2 regions of the Ruminococcus sp. 1001136sp1_2201st1_G3_2201SCRN_220225 genome follow, and region 2 is predicted to be linked to the other one. Evidence: predicted binding sites of a transcription regulator. Region 2 holds the regulator's gene; the other holds the start of a gene.
The links. The regulator NrdR, encoded in region 2, represses ribonucleotide reductase genes. The targets are predictions, from matches to a motif close to CACNANATNTNGTG.
Positions count from the first base shown of each region.

Region 1: the regulator NrdR is predicted to act here: its motif matches at 6,748-6,761, upstream of nrdD (anaerobic ribonucleoside-triphosphate reductase).

Region 1 covers NZ_JBCOME010000002.1:62,297-72,165, reverse strand. Annotated here, with positions in the region: gene AB5642_RS01370 (hypothetical protein) at 1-3,660, shown strand, start outside; gene nrdG (anaerobic ribonucleoside-triphosphate reductase activating protein) at 3,773-4,282, opposite strand; gene nrdD (anaerobic ribonucleoside-triphosphate reductase) at 4,514-6,703, opposite strand; gene AB5642_RS01355 (carbohydrate ABC transporter permease) at 7,136-7,999, opposite strand; gene AB5642_RS01350 (sugar ABC transporter permease) at 8,001-8,879, opposite strand; gene AB5642_RS01345 (ABC transporter substrate-binding protein) at 9,129-9,869, opposite strand, start outside.
Region 2 covers NZ_JBCOME010000031.1:35,018-44,886, reverse strand. Annotated here, with positions in the region: partial or broken gene AB5642_RS11305 (DctP family TRAP transporter solute-binding subunit) at 1-98, shown strand, start outside; gene AB5642_RS11300 (LysE family transporter) at 218-811, opposite strand; gene pap (polyphosphate:AMP phosphotransferase) at 1,169-2,644, shown strand; gene sigG (RNA polymerase sporulation sigma factor SigG) at 2,820-3,599, opposite strand; gene AB5642_RS11285 (PRC-barrel domain-containing protein) at 3,744-4,001, opposite strand; gene nrdR (transcriptional regulator NrdR) at 4,203-4,652, shown strand; gene gdhA (NADP-specific glutamate dehydrogenase) at 4,764-6,098, opposite strand; gene AB5642_RS11270 (aminotransferase class I/II-fold pyridoxal phosphate-dependent enzyme) at 6,321-7,538, shown strand; gene AB5642_RS11265 (citrate/2-methylcitrate synthase) at 7,679-9,043, shown strand; gene AB5642_RS11260 (patatin family protein) at 9,046-9,869, shown strand, end outside.

The DNA.
Region 1 (9,869 bases), on a different contig from region 2:
AACCGTATCCAGAATACATATGTATCCCAGTACGAAGTTGAAGTAGATGGAAAAGTTGCCTTTACAACAGATTCCAATTATTCCTATCCAAACTTCTATTTAGGAAGAACCTACGGAGAGTTCAAATTTGAAAGAGGTAAAACCTATACCATCCGTGTCCGCGGAATTAATTACAGATATGAGAATGGTGCAAACAAGAAGCAGGAAGGTGAATGGTCTGACGCTTATACAGTAACTTATAAAGCTGTAGATACAAGCCTGAAGAAAATCTCCGGTGTAACAGCATCTTCTTATGTTCTCAGCTGGAATCCGGATAAGAATGCAGACAGCTATGAGATTAAGATTACAGACGAAGCTGGACGTGAGTACTTTGAGTCACTGGCATCCGATCGGAAGAGTGGCAGGTATACCAGAGTAAGCGGCACCAGATATTCCTTTGATGAGTCTGATTATAGAACTTATACAAGCGTAGACGGAGTTCTGGAACCTGTTATTTATCCGGCTACCGGTCAGCCTGTTTATGCATTTGAAGACGGAAAGACCTATAATCTTTCTGTTCGTGCCGTTAAGATCGGAGAGGATGGTAAGGAAGTATACGGAGACTGGTCCAATGCATTTGCATACAAAGTAACCGCTTCAGATGCAGGTACCAGTGAGAAGCCTGCAGCTGTTTCCGGTGTAAATGTAAACACAGAGGCTAGTGAGCCAACCTTGCGTTGGAACGCACTTGACAATGTAAACCGCTATGAAATCCTTGTAAAAGATTCTGCCGGCCGTGAATACGTGAGCTCAGCTTCTCTGAAGGATGACGGAACTGTTGATAAGACCTACTACAGCGTCGGACGCGGTAATTTCCCAAGTGTTTCCCTGTCAGAGCTTAAAGATGAAGATCTGTATACATATACAACAGATCCTAAGGTTTCATTTGACCGTGTAAGAGATGAGAATGGCGATCCGATCAAGGCAATGGCTCCTGGAGAATCCTATACTTTCCAGGTACGTGCAGTACGCACTTATACCGTTGATATAGACGGAAAGAAAGTCACAAAGACCGTAGAAGGCGACTGGTCAGCACCGTCCGCTGCATTTACAGTAGATGCTCTTCAGCCGATCACAGATCTTCAGTATGTGAAAGCTGACGACAATTACTATTATTTCACATACAGTGCAAAGGTTGATTTAGACAGCGTATGGTATCAGATCGCAACAGGCACAGAATTTACTACTGCAACTATGGTAAGTGACTGGAGCAGCTTCTATTATGATGGCTCAGCTGGTTCCGCGAAACTGAAGATCAGCAAAAACAACAGTAATCTGGAAGCAGGAAAAACCTATTATGTTCGTGCAGTGAGCAGTGCAGACAGACCGGAAGAGGAAGAGGTTGCAAAACTGAAACCTGCAGCAGTCTCCTTCACTACAGATGCAGAAAAGGCACCTAAGAATGTAACTGGCTTAGAGATGTATAAAGAATCTGAAAACAGCTTCGAATTCCGTTTTGATGCTGTTCTGGAAGATGGCGACTCTTATGAGCTCCAGTACACTGATAAGGCACAGCCTTCCGAAGAGGACTGGGTAACAGCTTCTTCCAGTGGTTACTATGATGAAGATGAAGATGAGTACTATGAGGATGATGATGCACTTACATTGAGAAAATCCTTATTAAAAGAAGGAGCAACCTATGTAAGAGTTGTCGCTTATGTAAAAGACAAGAGCGGAAACAAGAAATACGGTACTCCTTCCAATGTAGTAGCTGTCAATGTCTCCAAAGCCACTTCAGCGATCAGCAACCTGAAGCTGGTTGAGAAAACACCGGATGGTTATGTATTCTCCTATGACGGAACTGTAAGAAAAGAAGAAGATGTAGAATTCTGGTATTCCGAATCACCTGAATTTGTAAATGATTACAAGGTTACAGATTGTATTTCTGGTGAGAATAATAAGGCAACACTTTACTTTGAATCACTTACACCAGGCAAGACCTATTATGTGCGTGCCCGTGTAAAAAATGATAAGGCAGCTACACTTGCACAGAAATACAGTGCATACACAAATACAGCATCATTTAACGCTGGTATGCCGAATATATCTGTAACAAATGTTATCACAGCTAAGACCGTTACCTTAAAGATGAGCGCTGAAAGCGGATCAGAAAGCTGGCTTACCGGCTATCAGATCCAGAGAAAGAATGGCAAGAAATATAAAACAATTGCCAAAACTACAGACAGCGTTTATAAGAACACCAAACTGAAAGCAGATACTACCTATACTTACAGAGTAAGACCATATTATTATGATTCCGAAACAGGCAAGACCACTTATGGAGCATGGGCTTATAATAAGGTTACTACCTGGGGCGGTGCGCTGAAGCTGAAAGCAACACCTAAGAGCACAACTTCTGTAAAACTGTCCTGGACCAAGATCAAAGGTGCTAAGGGATATGAGATTTACAGATGTGAAGGATCTTCTATTGGAGATACTGTAGCAGCTGGCATGACCAACAATTTTGCTAAGTATAAACTGATCAAGACTACAAGTGCAAAGGCTTCCAGTTATACAGACAAGAAGCTTCAGAGCGGTATGGATTATTACTATCTTGTAAGAGCATACAAGACTGTAGGAAACAGCAAGTATTACATTGATGAAGGTGTATATGCAAATCTTAGCTTCGAGATGACTACCGTTAACAGAATTTCTTATGCAAACGGTAAGATGAAGTTAAGCTGGCAGCCGGTATATGCAGGAAAGGGTTATCTGGTTGAGAAGAGAAATGAAGAGACTGGTGCATGGGAAACCTATAAGACACTGAAAGCTTCCACATCTTCCATTACATTCCCGGCAGCAGATACGGAAACAACCTATCGTGTACGTGCATACAGAGGACAGGAATACAGCAATGAAATCAGAGCAACAGTTAATCCTGTTTTAGCAACTCCTGGCAATGTAAAAGCTGTTGCAAACAAAGCAGATGGAAGTATTACTGTAACATGGAATCCGGTAGCAGGTGCTGATTACTATCGTGTATACAGAACCACCTCTTCCTGGAACAGATATAACAAAGACAGCAATTCTTACAGCTATAGTTACGGTTCCAGTGCAACTGTCCCGAATTATGTTGCTGATTCCACAACAGTCAGCGGATACAAATTCGTTAGTGAACTGAAGGAAACGACTATTACAGATCGCGAGATCAAGTACACCTATAATGGTGCAACAAGCACAGAGTACAAAGGACCGAAAGCAGGAGTAAAATATTACTATTATGTAATTGCTTACAAGAATGGTAAGTCCTATGAGTACAAAGATTCTGCTGATGAAACATATACAAGTGGTGCAAGCAAATCTGCAAGTGCTATAGTTTCCACAGCAAAGATCGCGAAGCCAACCAGTCCAAAAGCGAAAGCAACAAAGGGCAAGATTACTGTCAGCTGGAAGAAAGTAACAGGAGCTACCGGATATCAGGTATACCGTTCCACTAAGAAAGGTTCCGGATACAAACTGGTAGGAACTATTACAAAAGGCTCCAAAGTGAAATATGTTGACAAGAGCTCCAAGAAAGCTGGAACCAAGTATTATTACAAAGTACGCGCCGTTGGAAACAACGAAGCAGGTGTTCCAATCTATTCTTCTTACAGCACACCAAAATATGCGAAAGCAAAATAAATAAAGTGTAATAAAATCCCCCTCCTGTTAGACAGGAGGGGGATTTTTGGTTACCCAGATGTAAAAACTTATGCAACTATTTGAATGCAGATATAAGAAAAGAAGACCCGTATCACAGGCCTTCTTTAATAAGCTTACCATCTTTTAAATGCAGAATTCGCTGATTGCTGCTCCCTCTGAACTGAAGGGAGAGGTTTTTCAATTCCTGAATAAACTCTCCGTCTACCAGAACGTCGATGCAGGAAAGCATCCGGTCTGTAAAAGGAGTGTAGATCTTACCTCCGGGAACCATATCTTTGTCAAAAAGATATCCACTGTAACACCAGATGGATTTATCCGGAAAGGTACGCCTGATCTCTTCCAGAAGCTCTGTCAGAACAGGCTGATTCTCTGGCTCGAATGGCTCGCCGCCGAGTAGGGAGAAGCCCTCTATATAAGACGGAGCAAGCAGCTCCAGGAGCTTATCCTGAGTCTCCCGGGTAAATGGCTTACCGTAGTTAAAATCCCACGTAGGTGCGTTAAAACAGCCCTTACAGTGGTGCCTGCAGCCAGATACGAACAGGCTTACACGCACGCCTGTGCCGTCTGCTATGTCGTAGGATTTAATGTTTCCGTAGTTCATAACTGATTCCTCTTTTCCTTCTGTGCTTGATAATCAAATGCACACATCTTGCAGAAAGCCTTTTTCAAACACGATTCAGGACTTTCATAGTAAAATACCATTATGCAAAAAAATCCGGACAGAAATCAAAATTATGAAATTCAGAAAACTGTCCGGAGTGTTATGTTCAGTGGTAACCTTATATAAGGTTCTGTAAACGTAGTTCACAGAAAACCCGGGAACCATTACTTATTACAGATGTAATACACGATCCTTGATCTCCTGGGTACGTCCCTGGTTCCAGAACTGGGTACCGATGTATCCGCAGGTTCTTCTGGCAACGCTCATCTTGTCCTGATTGCGGTTACCGCAGTTCGGGCATTCCCAGATCAGCTTGCCGTTCTCGTCTTCTTTGATCTGGATCTCTCCGTCATATCCGCAGACATCACAGAAATCACTCTTGGTATTCAGCTCTGCATACATGATGTTATCATAGATAAACTTCATAACAGAGAGAACTGCCGGAATATTCTGCTTCATATTCGGAACTTCCACGTAGCTGATGGCTCCTCCTGGAGAAAGCTTCTGGAATTCAGACTCGAATTTCAGCTTGGAGAATGCGTCGATCTCCTCAGTAACGTGAACGTGATAGCTGTTTGTAATATAATTCTTATCCGTAACTCCTGGAATGATGCCAAAACGCTTCTGGAGACATTTGGAAAACTTGTATGTGGTGGATTCCATCGGAGTGCCATATACAGAGTAGCTGATGTTCTCAGCTGCCTTCCACTGGGCACATTTGTCATTGAGGCGCTGCATAACCTTCAGCGCAAACGGACGAACCTCAGGGTCTGTATGAGGCTTTCCGTACATTCTCATGCACATCTCATGGAGACCTGCATATCCAAGTGAGATCGTAGAATAGCCGTCATAAAGAAGCTTGTCAATGGTCTCACCCTTCTTAAGCCGTGCAAGAGCACCATACTGCCACAGGATCGGGGCAACATCGGAAACTGTGCCAAGAAGACGCTCATGTCTGCAGCGGAGTGCTCTGTGGCAAAGCTCCAGGCGCTCCTCCAGAATCTCCCAGAACTTATCAAAATCGCCGTCTGAGGAGCAGGCTACATCTACAAGGTTAATGGTAACAACACCCTGGTTAAAACGACCGTAGAACTTGTAGGAACCGTCCGGGTTCTTCTGTTTCTCCTCAACGGTAAGGAAGGAACGGCATCCCATGCAGGTGTAAACATTGCCGTTTTTTAACTGGCGCATGATCTTGGCTGAGATGTAATCCGGAACCATACGCTTGGCAGTACATTTCGCTGCAAGCTCTGTGAGGTACCAATATTTGGAATCCTCGTGGATGTTATCCTCATCCAGCACATAGATCAGCTTCGGGAATGCAGGTGTGATCCACGCACCGCGCTCGTTCTTAACACCCTGCATACGCTGCTTCATAACTTCCTCGATGATCAGTGCAAGGTCATCACGGGTGCGTCCCTCCGGAACTTCATCAAGATACATGAAAATCGTTACAAATGGTGCCTGTCCGTTACAGGTCATAAGAGTGATCAGCTGGTACTGGATCGTCTGGATACCACTCTGGATCTCATCCTTCAGTCTGCGTTCCGATACCTTCTGGATGATCTCATCATCAAGAGGCTCACCGCAAGCCTTACGTTCCTCGATTACCTTGTTACGGATCTTCTGGCGGCTGATGTCTACAAAAGGAGCCAGATGGGCGAGAGAGAAGGACTGTCCGCCGTACTGATTGCTGGCTACCTGTGCGACGATCTGTGTGGTAACGTTACATGCGGTAAAGAAGCTGTGAGGCTTCTCAATCAGTGTCTGGCTGATAACCGTGCCGTTCTGGAGCATATCCTGCAGATTGATCAGGTCACAGTTATGCTCACGCTGTGCGTAGTAATCGGAATCATGGAAATGAATGATTCCCTCGTCGTGAGCCTTTACGATCTCCTCAGGAAGAAGAACACGCATGGTCAGGTCCTTGCTGACCTCGCCTGCCATGTAATCACGCTGGGTAGAGTTAATAGTAGGGTTCTTATTGGAGTTCTCCTGCTTGGCATTCTCATTAATCTGGTCAAGAAGAGCAAGGATGCTGTCGTCTGTGGTATTGGACTTGCGGGTAAGCTCTCTCTTGTAGCGATAGCGCACATACTTCTGTGCAACCTCATAACCGCGCATCTCCATAATGCCGGTCTCTACCATATCCTGAATATCTTCCACATTGACAGCGTGGGAGGATTCAAGGGCACGGGTGGCAATCATATCAGCAAGCGCTGTGATCTGGTAATGACTCAGCCTGTGAAGCTTAGAAACCTCCTCATTCGCTTTTTCAACGGCGTTGATGATCTTCGCCTTATCAAAAATAACTTCCACGCCATTTCGTTTAATGACGTTTGCATTGACCTCAGTACTCATTCTTTCAAATCCCTCCATATATTGTGCTTAAATCTTTGATTACATACTAGATGTTGTGCACTATCAATATTACAGTATTCTACAGAAAAGTCAAGGTCAAAACCATTGATTTTAAAAATCTGTGAAATGTGCTGAATTTTCGTCAGCAGGACAGAAGAATCATTCGGTGATCTCCGGTATAGAGTTCCTGAAATGTGCGGAATCATCGGGGTTATTCCGTATGTGAAATTTTACCGTACACAATAAAACAGTTACTGGATGACCAGTAACATGCTTTGTATGATTTCGCGCCGCAGCTGTGAACAATGTTCACAAAAACACCTGGCGGAATACTGCCTTCTGAATAGTTATGGGGCATGAACAAAGGGCTGCCCTGGGCAACCCTTTCTCGCGTCCGCATCTTCCTCTATTATACTTGGAAAAAAATAAAAATCAACCCTTGACACCACCAGAAGTGAGTCCTCCAACCAGATTTTTTTCGATTCCGACGAACAGAATCACAACTGGAACAATTGCATAGAGGGAAGCAGCAAACAGATACTGCCACTCGATCATATTGTAACCGTTGAAAATATTGATACCAACGGTGAGAGGCTTGAAGGTATCAGTGGAGATCAGTGTCAGTGCCACTGTATATTCGTTCCAGGCGTTGATAAATACGAAAATAAGCGCTGTAACGATACCAGGTGCAGCAACAGGCAGAAGGATCCTTAAAAGGGCATGTACGCGGTTACAGCCGTCAATAGTGGCAGCCTGCTCCATCTCAGGGGAGATGCTCAGGAAAGTACCGCGGAGCAGCCAGATAGCAAATGCCTGGTTAAATGCTGCGTTGATAAAGATCAGGCCGATAATGCTGTTGGTAAGATGGAACGCCATCATAACCTTGTAGATACCGATGAGAAGTACAACCGGTGCGAACATCTGGGAGACAATAACAAATCCCAGAAAAGCAGTCTGGCCTTTGAATTTCATTCTGGACAGGGCATAAGCAGCTGGGATACCGCAGACCATAGCCAGAAGAGTGGAGCCTCCTGCGATCACAATGGAGTTCATCATGTAATTGCTCATGGGAGCCAGCTTCCATACGTCTGTGAAGTTGGACCAGATGGCCTCAACAGGGAAAATAGTTCCATTCATGGAAAAGATTTCCGCGCGGCTTTTAAGAGCAGTACATACAGTTACAAAATATGGGTATAAAGTTATCAGACAGATGGCGATGATCACTACATAGAGCAATACACGTAAAACTGTGTTTCTGGTATTTTTTTTCTTAACTGAAGCATTGGTGTTTGCCATATTATTCGTCTCCTTTCTTCAGTACGGAAACCATGTACAGGCTGGCGCAGAAAAGAAGAATCAGGAAGCCGATAACAGATACGGCTGCTGCCTGTCCCTGTTTGCCGTTGTAGAAGGCCAGTTTGTACAGATAGGTAACCAGGGTGTCGGTACGGTTAGCAGGGTCACCCTTGGTTATGGTCCATATGATCGGAAAAGAGTTAAATACGTAGATAATGTTCAGGATGGTACTGATGGTAAGATTCGGACGTACCAGCGGGATGGTGATCTGGAACATTTTCTGCCAGTAACTGGCTCCGTCTACGGCTGCTGCCTCATAGTAGCTGGCATCAATACTCTGCAGACCGGAAAGTACGGTAAAGGTTACAAATGGAATGGTAACAAAAATACCGCAGGCAATTTCCCAGGCGAAATAAGCACCGGCAGTAGGAGTCCAGTTCACAGCGTGGTCAATAATGCCAAGCTTCATCAACAGTGTATTTAAGGTACCGTAATCTGTGTCGATGATGAATTTCCAGATACTTGCCTGAACGATCAGGGTTGTGGCCCATGGGAAAACAACAACGGCACGTGCAAGCTTACGGCCTTTAAATTCATTGTTGAGGAGGATCGCAAGGATAAATCCAAGGAGTGTGGAGATGCCGACTACGGCAACGGTCCACACAAGGGTGTTTTTCAGCACCATGGCAAAAACAGGGCTGCTTGTTACCTTGCGGAAATTTTCAAATCCGGCGAAGCCTTTGATCAGACCAGCTTTGCTGACGTCGCTTAAGGCCATACGGAATACAAAGATAATAGGAACCAGGATGAAAATTGCCATGAGAAGGACACTTGGCAGGATCCATACATATGGTTCCACTTTTTTGAATTTTTTCTTCACAGGGATACCTCTCTTTTTATAAAAATAGCGTTGACGCTGCGCAGACAAGCACAGAAAACGGCGTTTGTTACGCAGAAAAACAGAACCTTCTTGTGACAAATACAAGAAGCAGCGTTTGCTTCGCAAAAAGGTGGAACCTTCTTGTGCCTGGCACAAGAAGTAGCGTTTGCTTCGCAAACTTAAAAATGGACCGGACCCGTAAGTCCGGCCCATTATCTTCCTCGTAATGGGAAAAACAGTGGATTAAGATCAGCCAGCGATTTCTGCCTGAAGGTCATCCAGTAATTCCTGAACGTCGCCGCCAAGAAGAGCATTCTGCTCTACGTTGATAACGCCCTGTTTTACATCTGCCCATTCTGCTTTCGCTGTTGGATAGAATTTACAGCTGTCTAAGATATCAATCCAGCTTGCCATATCTTCGTTAGCTGCTGCGAGAGCCTCGCCGCCGGACTTGGTTGCCGGAAGGAATCCCTCCATGTCAACCCACTCTGTATAACGGGCATCATCATAGAAATAATCAAAGAATGTGGAGATAGCAGCTTTCTCATCATCTGAGTAGTCGTTATCGAAGCACATGAAGCGGTCCATAACACCTGCAGATACAGACTCGCCTGTATTGGAAGGAATGGAAGCAACGCCGTAGTTTACTTCATTTCCGCCTGTAGCAATGTAGGTAGGTAAGCTGTTCGGTGCGATGAGCATAGCAACCTTACCTGCGCCGAACATATCCTGCAGATCGTAACGGGTATCGTTAGCAGGATCGGTGTTTGTGTAACCGGAATTTACAAGATCGATTGCGTACTGGATTGCTTCAACGTTCTGCTCACTGTTCAGTGTCCAGTTACCTTCATCGTCAACAAATCCGCCGCCGTTGTTCCAGGTGTAGTATGCGAATGCTGCCTGACCTTCGTCAGTAGTCATATCGATACCCCATGGATAAATGCTGTCATCATAAGCCTTAAGAGCTTCACAAGCAGCTTTCAGCTCATC
Region 2 (9,869 bases):
TTAAAGAGGCGGTAGAAGGCGTAGACCAGTGGTTTGTAGAAGAACTGAAAAACCAGGGATATGACGATGGTCAGGAACTGGTGGATGCATTTAAGTAAGACAGCATAAGCATGTATCAATTTGATACATGTGTCTCATAAATTGAACAGTGCCCTATAGAAAACACCTCCCGGAATGTGAGTAACCAACATATTCCGGGAGGTGTTTTTGGCCTGTCTTACAGTAATCCAGTGATCCTGAGAGAGCACCACACCAGCAGCAGGGCCATGATTCCATTCATCAGCTTATAATGACTGCTGTAAAATCTTTTCAGTACATTTCCCGCAAATGCCCAGATCAGATTTCCCAGGGCTCCAAGAAACATCAGATATACAGCGAAGCAAAACAGTATAGGAACCCTTGCCTCATAGGGCAGAATATAAGCGGAAAACATGGTCAGCCCATAGATGATGATCTTTACATTTATCAGCTGCAGGAAAAATCCCATCAGCCAGGTTGGCTTTTTGTCCTGGACATTGTCAGAGGGCGGAATCCTGCGCCAGGTCTGCCAGGCAAGATAGAGTACATAAGCTGCGCCTAGATATTTCATAACCGGCTGGATCCCTGGAATGATTTTCCCAAGAGTACTGCAGAACAGTCCGGAAAGACACATCAAAGTGAGAGATCCGCTCCAGATTCCGGTCATAAAGCGGATATTACCGGAAATGCCGTATTTGCTGGCTGTGGACAGCAAAAGAATATTATTGGGACCAGGCGACCAGACGGTAAGGATGGCAGACAGGGTCATTTCTATGAAGACAGATAAAGGCATGGGACTTCCTCCTTAGGTAAGTTTAAACATCTGAGCTACGAAAAGAAAGGCGCAATATACAAAACGCTATGTGTTCGTAAACCCCATACAAAATATGATTTTTAATAATAACATAAAAATATCGGATTGTATATAAGAGGAGGCAGAACTTCCCAGGTTACTGTTTACTGGTAACATTCCCAGTGACCGGAAACTATTGTAATCGAAATTCGGATAAATGTTTGTTAAATTCGTGCAAAATGGGAACGATTATGTTATAATGCAGAAAATAAGGTGGATATGAAAAAATAGAATTTACTTTTAACAGGAAAGATTGATTTGTGTTTGAAAATAATAGTATGTGAGGAGGACGTGTTTATGCTGAAAACCTGGATTCCGGAGGAGATTCCGGAAAAAGAGGAGCTGAAGAAACGGATTAAAGAAGCTGGTGAGAAGCTGTATCAGCAGCAGATGAAGCTGAAAGAACACAAGCTGCCTGTGCTGGTACTTTTTGAAGGCTGGGGTGCATCTGGCAAAGGTACCACAATCGGCAGAGTGATCAAATACATTGATCCCCGTTTCTTTAAAGTAGCAACCATGTCAAAGCCTACAGAGGATGAACTGCGCAGACCATTTCTGTACCGGTATTTCAATCAGATTCCGGAAGCCGGCAAATTTACCTTTCTGGATTCTGGCTGGATGGAGCAGACCTGCAAAGACTGTCTGAACGGTCTGGAAGAAGAGGATTATGCAAAGCGGATCGACAGCATCAAACATTTCGAGCGACAGCTCACAGACAACGGTTATCTGGTTCTGAAATTTTTCATGCAGATTGACAAAAAAGAGCAGACCAGACGTATTGAGAAGCTTAACAAAGAGCAGGATACAAAATGGCGTGTGGATGCCTTTGACAAGTGGCAGAACGAACATTACAAACATTGCCAGAAGGTTTTCGACCGCTATCTGACAGATACGAATACTTCTATTGCACCATGGTATATTATTGATGCAAAAGACCGCAACTTCGTAGAACTTCAGGTTCTTGAAATAATGGTAAATAACATTGAGGTAGCCTTGCAGAACAGCACACACAGCGCACCGCTTCTCACAAACATTTTTCCGCTTGAGAAAATGCCGAAGCTTTCGGAAATCGAACTGACAGACAAGGTGATCGAGGATGAAGAATACAAGAAAGAGCTGAAGCATCTCCAGAAGAAACTGGGCGAACTGCATAACCGTCTGTACCGTAAGCGTGTGCCGGTGATCATTACTTATGAAGGCTGGGACGCAGCCGGAAAAGGAGGCAATATTAAGCGGATCACAGAAGCCCTTGATCCCCGTGGCTTTGAGGTCCATCCAATCGCCAGCCCGGAACCTCACGAAAAGGCGCGTCATTACCTCTGGCGCTTCTGGACCAGATTGCCCAAAGACGGTCACATTGCCATCTTCGACCGCACCTGGTACGGCCGCGTAATGGTAGAGCGTCTGGAAGGCTTCTGCAGCGAGAACGACTGGAAACGTGCTTACAACGAGATTAATGAATTCGAGAAGGAACTGTTCGACTGGGGTGCCGTGATTATCAAATTCTGGGTCCAGATCGACAAAGACACCCAGCTGGCCCGCTTCACCGACCGTCAGAACAATCCTGAAAAACAGTGGAAGATCACCGACGAAGACTGGCGCAACCGCGAAAAATGGGATGCTTATGAAGGTGCCGTAGATGAAATGCTTTCCAAGACAAGCACCACCTATGCACCATGGCATATCCTGGAATCTGTAGACAAGAAGTATGCGAGAATTAAAGCTCTTAAGATTGTAATAAAAGAATTGGAAAAGGCATTAGAGCGTGTTTGAAAAATCATTATTACAAATTATGATGCATATCCTTCAGAAAGCCTTTTTCAAACGCATTCTGGAATAGCAGCATAATAAGCAAAATCGCTGGCCAACAACCAGCGATTTTGCAATATATTCATGCAGCAGACCATTTAAGGAGCGGATTTCGTAATGCCGGGATCCATGATTTCCGTCACGCTCTCAGATAATTCCGCATGGTTTTAAGTGCATTCTTTTCCAACCGACTGACCTGTGCCTGGGAAATCCCGATTTCCTGGGCCACCTCCATCTGGGTTTTGCCCTCGTAAAAACGCAGATCAATAATATGCCGTTCCCGCTTATTCAGCCGGTTTATAGCTTCCCGGAGGGACAGATTTTCTACCCAGGTCTCCTCCTTGTTTTTCTTATCGCTGATCTGGTCCATCACATAAAGCGTATCCCCGCCTTCCGTATAAACCGGTTCAAAAAGTGACACCGGATTCTGTATCGCATCCATAGCATATACGATCATCTCTTTATTTATCCCTATTTCGCTGGCAATTTCCGCAATGGTAGGCTCCCTCAGATTTGTTTTCATATAGGTTTCTTTTGCATAAATTGCACGATAAGCAATATCCCGCAGAGACCGGCTCACCCGGATACTGTTATTGTCACGAAGATACCTTCGTATCTCCCCAATGATCATAGGCACTGCATAAGTAGAAAATTTTACATTCAATGTAGTGTCAAAATTATCAATTGCTTTTATAAGCCCAATGCAGCCAATCTGAAAAAGATCGTCCATATTTTCGCTGCTGTTGGAAAAACGCTTGATCACGCTGAGGACCAGCCGCAGATTTCCTTTGATGTAAAGTTCCCTGGCTTCTTCATCACCCTCCTTGATCCTGCGAAAAAGCTCTTCTTTTTCTTCTGCTTTCAGTACCGGAAGCTTCGATGTATTGACTCCGCAAATTTCAACTTTGTTAAGTGCCATTATTTGAATCCTCCTTTTGTGCATCGCGAAGCGTGCTGCTGAGAACGAAGTGAACAGTAACAATGATTCTCACGTGGGAGGATAAATATTCTTTTTTCGGGAAAATATAAAAATTATTGCCCCTTGACAATTGGGAAAATAGAATTAAGCCTTTTTACAGCAATACTTTTCATCAATTTCTACCAGGATAATGTCATCTCCAATCTGCCGGATACAATTCCAGGGGATTATATATTCACTTCCGGCTCCCCAGAAACAAAAGCAGAAACTGCCAGGTCCGGGAACCACAAGGGCGGTAATACATCCGGTTTCACAGTTAAATTCCACATCCACCGGACAGCCAAGTGTACGGCAGGTACAGATATTGATCACTTCTTTTTGCTTTAATTCGCAAATACGCATGAAAAGCACCTGTTTTTTATGATATTATGCAAAAAGTCTGAAAATATGTATGGAGTTTATTGACATACTTTCTATGATTAAAGTATAATAAGAAATAGGTAATTCAGTCCGTTTTATGTTACTGAGCGAACAGAAAAGAGGAAAGTCTGCTGCCCAGATTGTATGGCAGAAGGGGAGACATGAGGAAGGGGAAATAAATACATGAGATGTCCATACTGTAATCAGGATAATACAAGAGTAGTAGATTCAAGACCAGTGGAAGAGACCAATTCCATAAGACGCAGAAGACTGTGCGATTCCTGTGGAAGAAGATTTACCACTTATGAGAATGTGGAGACAATCCCGTTAACCGTAATCAAGAAGAATCTGAACCGTGAGCAGTACGACCGCAATAAACTGATCAACGGTGTCCGCCGCGCCTGCTACAAACGTCCCATTGCCAGCGATAAGCTGGAAACCATGATCGATGCCATAGAAGGCGACATCTTCAATGCCGAAGATAAAGAAATCTCCAGCACGAAAATCGGAGAAATCGTGATGAGCCATTTAAAAGATCTGGATTCGGTGGCGTATGTGCGATTCGCTTCTGTGTATCGGGAGTTTAAAGATGTCAGTACCTTTATGGATGAATTAAAGAAATTTTTAAATTAGAAAAATCCTCGCCAGAGAGCGGGGATTTTTTCTGTATAAACAAGTATTAAATGGAATAAAAAAGACAGGCCGCAGCGGACCTGTCTTTTTGAAACTTCAGATGACAGAGAATCAGCAGATGCCCTGAGCTTTCATAGCATCTACAACTTTCTCAAATCCGGCGATGTTAGCACCGGCAACATAGTTGTCTTTCATACCATAACGCTTAGCAGCGTCATCAGCTTTGTGGAAGATGTCTACCATGATTCCATGAAGCTTCGCATCAACTTCCTCTGCTGTCCAGGAAAGTCTCATGGAGTTCTGGCTCATCTCAAGAGCAGAAGTAGCAACACCACCAGCGTTAGCTGCTTTACCAGGCATGAACAGAACACCGTTCTCCTGGAGATAAGTTGTAGCATCAAGAGTAGTAGGCATGTTCGCACCCTCAACTACATATTTGCAGCCGTTTGCAACAAGTGTCTTAGCACCATCAAGAGCAAGCTCGTTCTGGGTAGCACATGGAAGGTATACATCACATTTGATGTTCCAGATTCCGGTACCTTCTGTGTAAGAAGCACCCTCAACACGGTCTGCGTACTCTTTGATACGTCCACGTTTTACTTCTTTGATATCTTTCACAATGTCAAGCTTGATTCCTTCTGGATCATAAATATATCCGTTGGAGTCACACATAGCAACAACCTTGCCGCCAAGCTGCTGAGCTTTCTCTACAGCATAGATTGCAACGTTTCCGGATCCTGTTACGATGAATGTCTTTCCATCAATAGAATCGTTATGTGCTTTCATGATCTCGTCAAGCATATAAACAACACCATATCCGGTAGCCTGTGTACGGATCAGAGATCCGCCGTAGGTAAGTCCTTTACCTGTGAGAACACCCTCGTATAATCCGCGGATTCTCTTGTACTGTCCGAATAAATAACCGATCTCACGTCCGCCTACACCGATATCACCTGCCGGAACATCAGTGTCAGCACCGATATATTTGGAAAGCTCTGTCATGAAGCTCTGGCAGAATGCCATAACCTCTCTGTCAGATTTGCCTTTCGGGTCAAAGTTGGAACCACCTTTACCACCACCGATTGGAAGTCCGGTAAGGGAGTTCTTAAATGTCTGCTCAAATCCAAGGAATTTTAAGATACCCTGGTTTACTGACGGATGGAAACGAAGACCACCCTTATAAGGTCCGATAGCGCTGTTAAACTGTACACGATATCCCTTGTTTACCTGAACAACGCCCTTGTCATCTACCCACGGAACGCGGAAGGAAATGATTCTTTCCGGCTCTACAAGGCGCTCCAGAAGGGACATGCTGCGGTATTCTTCTTCATTTTTGTCAATTACGACCTTCAGGGAATCCAGAACTTCCTTTACTGCCTGGTGAAATTCAGGCTCACCTGGATTCTGTGCTACGACTCTTTCGTATACTTCTTCTGTGTAAGACATTGTAATTCCTCCTCATCCAGATAGGTGTAAAATTTTTTAACGACGCTATTATACACTAAAGTGCTAAAAATGAAAAGAGTTTTTTTCATATTTCCAAAAATTTCATTAAGGCTTGCGAAAATGAGCCAAATATGAGATGATAGATAGCAAGAAATACATTATGCCGGAGCAGGAAAAAGACAGATATGCCGGACATAAGTAGTAAGATGAGGAGTGAAATAAATGAAAACATTCGAGAAGTCCAGTAAACTGGATAACGTACTTTATGATGTGCGAGGACCGGTAGTGGATGAAGCGGCCAGAATGGAAGAGGATGGAATGGAGATTCTGAAGCTGAATATCGGCAATCCATATCCATTTGGATTTTCTGCACCGCAGGAAGTAATTCTGGACATGCTGAGCAATATTCGTACCTCTCAGGGATATTCCGATTCCAAAGGAATCTTTTCTGCAAGAAAGGCCATTATGCAGTATGCCCAGCTTCGAGGAATTCCCGGGGTTACCATGAGTGATATTTATACAGGTAATGGTGTCAGTGAGCTGATCAATCTCTGCATGCAGGCACTTCTGGATAACGGGGATGAGATTCTGATCCCTGCACCGGATTATCCTTTGTGGACAGCTACTGCGACTCTGGCAGGTGGAAATGTAGTTCATTATATTTGTGATGAGCAGTCTGAATGGTATCCGGACATTGATGATATTAAGAGCAAGATCACAGACAAGACCAAAGCGATTGTTATCATTAATCCGAATAACCCTACAGGAGCAGTTTATCCTAAGGAGATCCTGGAGCAGATCGTGCAGATCGCAAGAGAGCACGAGCTGATCATTTTTTCAGATGAGATATACGACCGTCTGATCATGGATGGCTATAAGCATACTTCTATTGCATCCCTTGCACCAGACGTATTCTGCGTTACTTTTTCCGGACTTTCCAAGTCCCATATGATCGCTGGTTTCCGTATTGGATGGATGATCTTAAGTGGTGCCAAGAATAAGGCGAAGGGGTATATTGAAGGTATTAACATGCTTTCCTCCATGCGTCTTTGCTCCAATGTTCCGGCCCAGTCCATTGTACAGACTGCACTTGGCGGATACCAGAGTGTAAATGAGTACATTCAGCCAGGCGGAAGAGTTTATGAGCAGAGAGATTTTATCTACAAGGCACTCAATGACATTCCGGGAATCACAGCCGTAAAGCCCAAGGCTGCGTTCTATATTTTTCCGAAGATCGATACAGAGAAATTCAATATTCACAATGACGAGCAGTTTGCTCTTGATTTCTTACATGAGAAACAGGTGCTTCTGGTGCCGGGCAAGGGCTTTAACTGGAATTGTCCTGACCACTTCCGTGTAGTATATCTGCCGAATGTGCGTCAGCTGGAGAAGGCTATGGACAAGCTGAGGGATTTCTTGTCCACCTATAAACAGCGATAAAAAGATAATAAAACAATGGCAGTCACAGATTATCCATTTACAATGCCGGAGCAGAAGCATCCGCTTCTGACTCTGACAGCATTAATAATTGAGGGAGGAACGGATTATCGGACGGATTAAAAAGAAAGGAGTTTATTTGAATGGCAGGATTTAAGATGAAAGTAACACCGGAAATAGAGAACCTAACGGAGGTTTGCAAGGAGCATTCCAGCCTGGATCTGTCTCTTTATCAGAAGTATGATGTTAAGCGAGGCCTTCGCGATATCAATGGTAAGGGCGTTCTGGCAGGTCTGACGCAGATTTCCAATGTATGCGCCACGAAGGTGGTTGACGGCAAGGAAGTGCCCTGTGCGGGCAGTCTTTCCTACAGGGGATATGACATCAAGGAGTTGACCAGGGGATTTATTGAAGATGACAGATATGGCTTCGAAGAAACTACCTATCTTTTACTGTTCGGCAAGCTTCCGAATGGGGAGGAACTGGAGGATTTCACCAAGCTTCTGGCGAACCAGCGCTCCCTTCCTACGAATTTCGTAAGGGACGTTATCATGAAAGCACCGTCCAAGGACATTATGAATGCCCTGTCCAGAAGTGTGCTTACACTTTATTGCTATGACAAGGAGCCGGATGATATTTCCCTTCCGAATGTACTGAGACAGTGCCTGAATCTGATCAGTGTATTTCCTCTTTTATCTGTTTATGGATATCAGGCTTACAATCACTATGTATGCGGCAAGAGCCTTTATATTCACAATCCGAAGAAAGAGCTTTCCACAGCGGAGAATATCCTCCGTATGCTTCGCCCGGATAAGAAATATTCCCATCTGGAGGCGAAGATTCTGGATCTTGCCCTGATCCTTCATATGGAGCATGGCGGTGGTAATAACTCTACATTTACTACACACGTTGTTTCCTCATCCGGAACAGACACCTATTCTGCAATCGCAGCTGCTCTCGGTTCTCTGAAAGGTCCGAAGCACGGTGGTGCCAATATTAAGGTTGTAAGTATGTTCCAGGATTTGAAGAAGAATGTGAAGGATATTTCTGACGAAGAGGAAGTAAGAGAGTATCTGAAGAAACTGCTTCACAAAGAAGCTTTTGATAAGAGAGGTCTTATTTATGGTATGGGACATGCTATTTATTCGGTATCGGATCCCCGTGCCCAGGTACTGAAAGGCTTTGTTGAGACTCTGGCCAGAGAAAAAGGCCGTATGAAAGAATACAATCTCTACGCGATGGTAGAGCAAATGGCTCCGGAGGTTATCGCCGAGGAACGCCATATTTACAAGGGTGTCAGCGCAAACGTGGATTTTTACAGCGGTTTTGTTTACAGCATGCTGGATCTGCCTCTTGAGCTGTATACACCGATTTTTGCAGTGGCACGTATTGTGGGCTGGAGCGCCCACCGAATGGAAGAGCTGATCAATACAGACAAGATCATCCGTCCGGCTTACAAGAACGTTCTGGCTCCGGCTGTATACGTACCGCTTAAGGAGCGTGAATAAGAATGACAGTGAAGCATCAGTCTTCCTTGGTCCTGGAGGGCGGGGGAAGCAGGGGAGTATTTACAGCAGGGGTTCTGGATTATCTTATGGAAAAAGAGGTGAAATTCCCATATGTGGTGGGTGTTTCCGCTGGTTCCTGCAATGCTCTTGATTATGTATCCTGGCAGCCTGGAAGGACCAGAGACTGCATGATCATAGAGGATAAGGCAAACAGCTATATTGCTACTAAGGAAGCTCTTAAGAAGCATGAGCTTTTTGACATGGATATGCTGTTTGACAAATATCCAAATGAATTGTTTCCGTTTGATTTTGATACTTTTTTTCAGTCAGATACGGAGTGTGAGCTGGTAGTGACCAACTGCCAGACTGGTGATGCGGAATATATGACTGAGAAGCATGACAGACGTCGCCTGATGGATATTGGAAGGGCTTCTTCCAGTATTCCCGTTGTAAGTCCCATGGTAGAGATTGACGGTGTTCCTTATCTGGATGGCGGCATTGCAGATTCGATTCCCCTGATCCATGCCATGGAGAAGGGATATCGAAAGAACGTGGTGATCCTTACCCGAAATATGGGTTACCGCAAGAAGAAACCGGGAAAGAGCACTCCGCTTTATGTGGCTGCATTTCGGCATTATCCGGAATTTTTGAACACTTTATATAATCGTTACCGCAGCTACAACCGGACTTTGGAGCTTCTGGAAAAATGGGAGAGGGAAGGACATATTTTTGTCATCCGCCCGGAAATTCCCACTGTGGGGCGTGCGGAGGCGAACAAAGAGAAGCTGATGGCGTTTTATCAGCATGGTTATGATGTGATGAAAGA